2 linked regions of the Pararoseomonas sp. SCSIO 73927 genome follow. The protein of the gene in region 1 interacts with the protein of each later gene in a pairwise test. Links are inferred from orthologs where the notes say so. Each region holds a gene or a part of one and is shown in the gene's direction. Other genes may lie near its edges.

Region 1 (3,226 bases):
GTGGCCGTCCACGAGGATGAGGTCCGGCCGTTGCGGCAGTCCCCTCACCGCCTCCAGCACGAAAGGGATTTCCCGGAAGCCGAGAAAGCCGGGGATGTAGGGAAAGGCGGGCTCCCCCTCGGCCAGGCCGGTGGCGAGGGGGCGGGACCGGGCCTCCGCCGAGAGCAGTACGGCCATGGCGCGCACCCGGTCCGGCGCGCCGCGGGCGGCGCCGGCGCAGTCCACCCCGGCGACCAGGAAGGGCGCATCGGGCAGGCGGTCCTCGGCCTCGGCGCGGGTCGCGATCTCCCGCTGCGCGGCGCGGGCGGCGTCGAGGTTCGCAGGGCGGATCCAGTCTTCGGGCGGGGTCATGCACGGGTGAACGCGGCAGGGACCCTTCGGCGGCAAGTTGACCGGGGGCCGCGTTCCGCGCCGGGGCAGCCCCTGCTATCCCTCGCCCATGGCCGAGAAGACCCCCTCCCCTGCCCTACCAGCCGAGGAGCTGAGCGAGGCGGAAGCTGCACGGGAACTCGAGGCCCTGGCCGCCCGGCTGAACGAGGCCAGCCGCGCCTACCACGTGAGCGACGCGCCGATCATGCCGGACGCGGAGTACGACGCGCTCTACCGCCGCAACCAGGCGATCGAGGCGCGCTTCCCGGATCTGGTGCGGCCGGACTCCCCCTCCCGCAAGGTGGGCGAGGAGGCGGCGGCGGGCTTCGCCAAGGCGCGGCACGGCACGCCGATGCTCTCGCTCGACAACGCCTTCGCGCCGGAGGACTTCGCGGAGTTCGCGGCGCGCATCCGCCGCTTCCTCGGGCTCTCCGCGGAGGAGGTCCTGCGCTTCGTCGCGGAGCCGAAGATCGACGGGCTCTCCGTGAACCTCACCTACGAGAACGGCCGCTTCCTGCGCGGCGCCACCCGCGGCGACGGCACGGTGGGCGAGGACATCACGGAGAACCTGCTGACCCTCGATCAGCTGCCCCGGGAGCTGAAGGCCCCCTTCCCCGAGCGGATCGAGGTGCGGGGCGAGGTGTTCATGACGAAGGCCGACTTCCTGGCCTTCCACGCCGAGCAGACCCGCCTGTTCGAGGAGCGCGAGCGGCGGCGCGAGGCGGGGGAGAAGGTGGGCGAGGCCGTCCGCATTCCCGTGAACCCGCGCAACGCGGCGGCGGGGTCGCTCCGGCAACTCGATGCCAGGGTCACGGCGGGCCGTCCGCTGCGGCTCTTCGCCTACGCGCAGGGCACGTCATCGGCGCCGGTCGCCGAGACGCATTCGGGATACCTGGACGTGCTGCGGGGCTGGGGGTTCCAGGTGAACCCGCTCTCCACCCCCCTGGACGACGAGAACGCCTCCGCCGACTTCCAGGCGCAGATGGCGGAGCGCCGGGCGGGGCTGGACTACGACATCGACGGCGTCGTCTACAAGCTCGACCGGCTGGACTGGCAGACGCGGCTCGGCTTCGTCGGCCGCGCGCCGCGCTGGGCCATCGCCTGGAAATTCCCGGCGGAGCGGGCGGTGACGAAGCTGCTCGACATCCAGATCCAGGTCGGCCGCACCGGCGCGCTCACGCCGCGCGCCATCATGCAGCCCGTGAACGTGGGCGGCGTGATGGTGCAGCACGCCACCCTGCACAACGAGGACGAGGTGGCCCGCCGCGACGCGCGCGTGGGCGACACGGTGGAGCTGCAGCGCGCGGGCGACGTCATCCCCCAGATCATCCGCGTGGTGGACCCGGAGCGGGAAGGCCGCGGCGAGCCCTGGGTGCCGCCCACCCACTGCCCGGAATGCGGCAGCCCCGCCGTGCGGCCGGAGGGCGAGGTGGTGCGCCGCTGCACGGGCGGGCTGATCTGCCCGGCGCAGCAGGTGGAGCGCCTCATCCACTTCGCCTCCCGCAACGCGATGGATATCGAGGGGCTGGGGATCGAGAACATCGTGCTGCTGCACGAGGCCGGCCTGGTGAAGACGCCGGCCGACATCTTCCGGGTAAAGAACCACGCCGCCACACTGCGCGGGTGGAAGGGCTGGGGCGGCTCGGCCAAGGGCGAGTCCAGGAAGGTGCAGAACCTTCTCGCCGCCATCGAGGCGCGGCGGAGCGTGAGCCTGGAGCGCTTCATCTTCGCGCTCGGCATCCGCCGCATCGGCGAGCAGAACGCACGGCTTCTCGCGCGCCACTATCACACGGCAGGGGCCTGGCGGAACGCGATGCTGGCCGCGCAGATCATCGGCAGCGAGGCGCGCGAGGACCTGGGCGGCATCATCGGCATCGGCCCGGCCATCGCGCAGGAGCTGGTGGGCTTCTTCTCCGAGACGCGGAACGTGGAGGCGCTGGACGACCTGCTGCGCGAGGTCTCGCCCGAGGCCGCGGAGGCGGTGGCGGAAGGCGCGCTCTCCGGCAAGTCGGTCGTCTTCACCGGGGGCCTGGAGACAATGACGCGGCAGGAGGCGGAGGCGCGGGCGGAGGCGCTGGGGGCGAAGGTGGTGAAATCCGTCTCCAAGAGGACGGATTTCGTGGTGATCGGCACCGATGCCGGGTCCAAGGCGAAGAAGGCGGCGGAGCTGGAGTTGCGGACGCTGACGGAGGCGGAGTGGCGGGATCTGGCGGGCTTCGGGCCGGCCTGAGGCCTTATCGGGTCCGCCGCATGGCGGACCCGGGCGGAACGCCCTGGCCCGTCGCCGCGCCTACCGCCTGTAGGATGGCGGCGCTTCCCGTGCCGGATCGAAGCGGACCCATCCCGGCACCTGCGCCTCCAGGTTCACCTCGCGCCATTTCGGGTGGCGCGGAGGGCGCAGGAAGCGCTCGAAGCGGTCGCGGAAGACCTGGACGAAGCCCGCCACCTTGCGGAAGCGCTCCGTCCCCGGCGCCCAGGCGTAGACCGCCATGACCGCCCCGACGGCGAGCGTCTCGACCGGAGCGCCCTCGGGGACAAGGCCGGGATAGGCCTCGTGCCCGAGTCCCGCGGGCAGGTAGGTCTCGATCAGCGCGGGCGTCATCGGCAGGCGCAGGAAGTGCAGCCCGGATTCCGCGGGGATGCCGGAGAAGAGCCGGGCGGGCTTTCCCGCGACATAGACCAGCGCCGCGATCTCCCCCCGCCGGAGCCGGTCCAGCGCCACGTCCTGCGGGTCGTTGACGAGCCTCGGCGCGACGCCGAGCGCGTCGAAGATCAGGGAGGCGGTCATCGAGGTGCCGCTTCCCGCCACGTCCACGTTCACCGGCCGGCCCGCCAGCTCCTGCACGCTCCCGATCTC
Region 2 (3,485 bases), 1.8 Mb from region 1 along the record:
GACGTATTTCTGCGTCATGCCCAGGCGGTTCTCCACCTCAATCACCACCATGGTGACACGCCCCTGCGGGTCGATGATCAGGTCCTCGACCTCGCCGATCTCCACGTTGTCGGTGGCGTAGACGTCGCGGTCGATCAGGTTCTCGGCGCGGATATGGCCGGCCGGGATCTCGGTCATGCCGGCCGCGCTGCCGGCAGGCTGGGTGGGGGCAGGTTGGGCGGGGGCGGGCTGGGCGAGGGCGGGCTGGGCGAGGGCGGGCTGGGCGAGAGCGGGCGCGGCGAGGGCGGGCGCGGCGAGGAGGCCGGCGAGCACCGCGGCGATCGGTAGAGCGCGCATATTACAGTCCCTTCATCTTGATCGGCACCAAGAACCGGGGAGCCGGCCCTGGGTTGCCCCTTCCCACCCCGGCCGCCGGAGAATACTAGGACGGACCACACCTCAAAGGCCCGACCTGGCCCCGCTATGACTGACGGCCCTTCCGACAGCCCCGCGCGCTACGACTTCGCCGCCGCCGAGCCCCGCTGGCAGCAGGCCTGGGGCGAGGCATCCCTTTTTGCCGCGCCGGACGTGCCGGACGGCACGCGGCCCAAGTACTACGTGCTGGAGATGTTCCCGTATCCCTCGGGCAAGATCCACATGGGGCACGTGCGGAACTACACGCTCGGCGACGTGGTGGCGCGCTACAAGCGGGCGCGCGGGATGCAGGTGATGCATCCCATGGGCTGGGACGCCTTCGGCCTGCCGGCGGAGAACGCGGCGCGGGAGCGGGGCACGCACCCGGCGACCTGGACCTACGCCAACATCGCGAACATGCGGGCCGAACTGAAGAGCATGGGCCTCTCGCTCGACTGGTCGCGCGAGTTCGCCACCTGCGACCCCGAGTACTACGGCCAGCAGCAGGCGCTGTTCCTGGACTTCCTGGCGGCCGGGCTGGTGGAGCGCCGCAAGTCCTGGGTGAACTGGGACCCGGTGGACGGCACCGTGCTGGCGAACGAGCAGGTGATCGACGGCCGCGGCTGGCGCTCCGGCGCGCCGGTGGAGAAGCGCGAGCTCTCCCAGTGGTTCCTCGCGATCACGAAGTACGCCCCGCAGCTGCTGGAGGCGCTGGACACGCTGGAGCGCTGGCCGGAGCGCGTGCGGACCATGCAGGCCAACTGGATCGGCCGCAGCGAGGGCGCGCGCGTGCGCTTCCAGCTCGCCGAGCCGGTGGAGGGCACGGCCGAGGTGGAGGTCTTCACCACCCGTCCCGACACGCTCTACGGCATGTCCTTCCTGGCCGTCGCGGCGGAGCACCCGCTGGCGGCCGCGGCCGGTGCGCGGGACCCCGCGGCGGCCGCCTTCATCGCGGAGGCGCGCAGCCAGGGCACGAGCGAGGCCGCCATCGAGCAGGCCGAGAAGAAGGGCTTCGACACCGGCTTCCGCGTGAAGCACCCCTTCATCGAGGGGGCGACCTTCCCCGTCTGGATCGCGAACTTCGTGCTGATGGAGTACGGCACGGGCGCCCTGTTCGGCTGCCCCGCGCACGACCAGCGCGACCTGGACTTCGCGCGGAAGTACGGGCTGCCGGTGCCCCCCGTGGTGCTGCCGCCGGGCGAGGACCCCGCGGGCTTCGACGTGGGCAAGACCGCCTACACGGGCGACGGCACCCTGTTCCACTCCGACTTCCTCGACGGGCTGGGCACCGAGGCCGGGAAGCGCGCCGCCATCGAGGCGCTGGAGGCCAAGGGCATCGGCCAGGGCGTGGTGAACTGGCGCCTGCGCGACTGGGGCGTCTCCCGCCAGCGCTACTGGGGCTGCCCCATCCCCGTCATCCACTGCGACGATTGCGGCATCGTGCCGGTGCCGAAGGATCAGTTGCCGGTGCGGCTGCCGGAGGACGTGGATTTCGCGAGGCCCGGCAACCCGCTGGACCACCACCCCACCTGGAAGCACGTGGACTGCCCGCGCTGCGGCAAGCCCGGCCGGCGCGAGACCGACACCTTCGACACCTTCGTGGACAGCTCCTGGTACTTCGCCCGCTTCACCGCGCCGAAGGCGGAGACGCCGTTGGTGGCGGATGCGGCGAACGGGTGGCTGCCGGTGGACCAGTACATCGGCGGGATCGAGCACGCGATCCTGCACCTGCTCTACTCCCGCTTCTTCACCCGGGCGCTCGCGGGCATGGGCCAGCTGGACACGCCGGAGCCCTTCGCCGGTCTCTTCACCCAGGGCATGGTGCAGCACGCCTCCTACAAGGCGCCCGACGGCCGCTGGCTGGCGCCGGACGAGGTGGAGACGACGCCGGATGGCGGCGCGGTGGAGCGCGCGACCGGCATCGCGCTGACGGTCTCGCGCAACGACAAGATGTCGAAGTCCAGGCGCAACACGATCGACCCGGGCGCCATCATCTCCCGCTACGGGGCGGACACGGCGCGCTGGTTCATCCTGGCCGACAACCCGCCGGACCGGGACATGGAGTGGAGCGAGGCCGGCGTCTCCGGCGCGCACCGCTTCGTCCAGCGCCTCTGGCGGCTGGCCGCGACGCTCGACGCCCGCTCCGGCGATGCCGAGGCGCGGCCGCTGATGCAGGCCGTCCACCGCACGATCGCGGCGGTGACGGGGGCGCTGGAGAGCTTCGCCTTCAACGTCGCCGTCGCGCGCCTGCACGAGCTGGCCAACACCCTCGAAGCCTCCTCCGCCCCGCTGGAGGCCCGGCGCGAGGCGGTGGGCATCATGGCCCGCCTCGTCGCGCCGATGATGCCGCACCTGGCCGAAGAGATCTGGTCCATTCTCCACCCCGGCCCCCATCCCGGCGAGGGCACGCTCGTCGCCGGCATGGCCTGGCCGGAAGCCGACCCCGCCCTGCTGGTGGCGGAGAGCATGACGATCGCCGTGCAGGTGCTGGGCAAGCTCCGCGCCACCCTCTCGGTGCCCGTGGGCATCGCGGAGACGGAGCTGATGGCCCTGGCCGAGGCGGAGGAGAACGTGCAGCGTGCCATCGCGGGCAAGCCCATCCGGAAGCGCATCCATGTCCCAGGCCGCGTCGTCAACTTCGTCGTCTGAGGGGCGCCGCGGGGTGTTCCGCCGGGCGTTCCTCGCGGCCCTCGCCGCCCCGATGGGGCTGGCCGGCTGCGGCTTCCGCCCGCTCCACGCGCCGCCCGCGCCGGGCGAGACGGACGTGGCGCCGGAACTCGCCGCCGTCCGCCTGGGCCGCACCTACGGGCGCACCGGGCAGATCCTGCACCAGGCGCTGGAGCGGCGCCTGGCCGCGCGGGACCGCAGCGGGCCGGCGGCCCGCTACGAGCTGGCGGTGGCGCCGCAGCTGGCGATCGAGACGCAGGGCTACCGGCGCGACGGCTCGCCCACGCGGTTCCGCATGGTGATGAGCGTCGACTACACGCTCAGCACCCTCTCCGTTCCCGTCCAGCCGGTCGCGGCGGGCTCGGCGCGGGCCATCGATTCCTACAACACCATCGACAACGAGTACTTCGCCTCCATCGTCAGCA

What was found.
Region 2: the proteins of ligA (region 1) and leuS interact in binary tests that used the Escherichia coli proteins (3 or more experiments, as listed by UniProt). The link is inferred for Pararoseomonas sp. SCSIO 73927 from one-to-one orthologs.

The regions. Positions count from the first base shown.
Region 1 is NZ_CP146232.1:3,532,711-3,535,936, reverse strand. The notes cover bases 103-3,019. They hold ligA (NAD-dependent DNA ligase LigA), read left to right. Parts: upstream 103-439; coding sequence 440-2,599; downstream 2,600-3,019. Other genes in these bases: VQH23_RS16625 (TAXI family TRAP transporter solute-binding subunit), read right to left, coding at 2,660-3,019; VQH23_RS16635 (endonuclease V), read right to left, coding at 103-351. Also shown: more of VQH23_RS16635, read right to left, coding at 1-102; more of VQH23_RS16625, read right to left, coding at 3,020-3,226. UniProt on the Escherichia coli protein: DNA ligase that catalyzes the formation of phosphodiester linkages between 5'-phosphoryl and 3'-hydroxyl groups in double-stranded DNA using NAD as a coenzyme and as the energy source for the reaction.
Region 2 is NZ_CP146232.1:1,780,592-1,784,076, reverse strand. Bases 77-3,252 are described here. They hold leuS (leucine--tRNA ligase), read left to right. Parts: upstream 77-462; coding sequence 463-3,042; downstream 3,043-3,252. Other genes in these bases: lptE (LPS assembly lipoprotein LptE), read left to right, coding at 3,056-3,252; VQH23_RS08475 (PRC-barrel domain-containing protein), read right to left, coding at 77-336. In the rest of the region: more of VQH23_RS08475, read right to left, coding at 1-76; more of lptE, read left to right, coding at 3,253-3,485.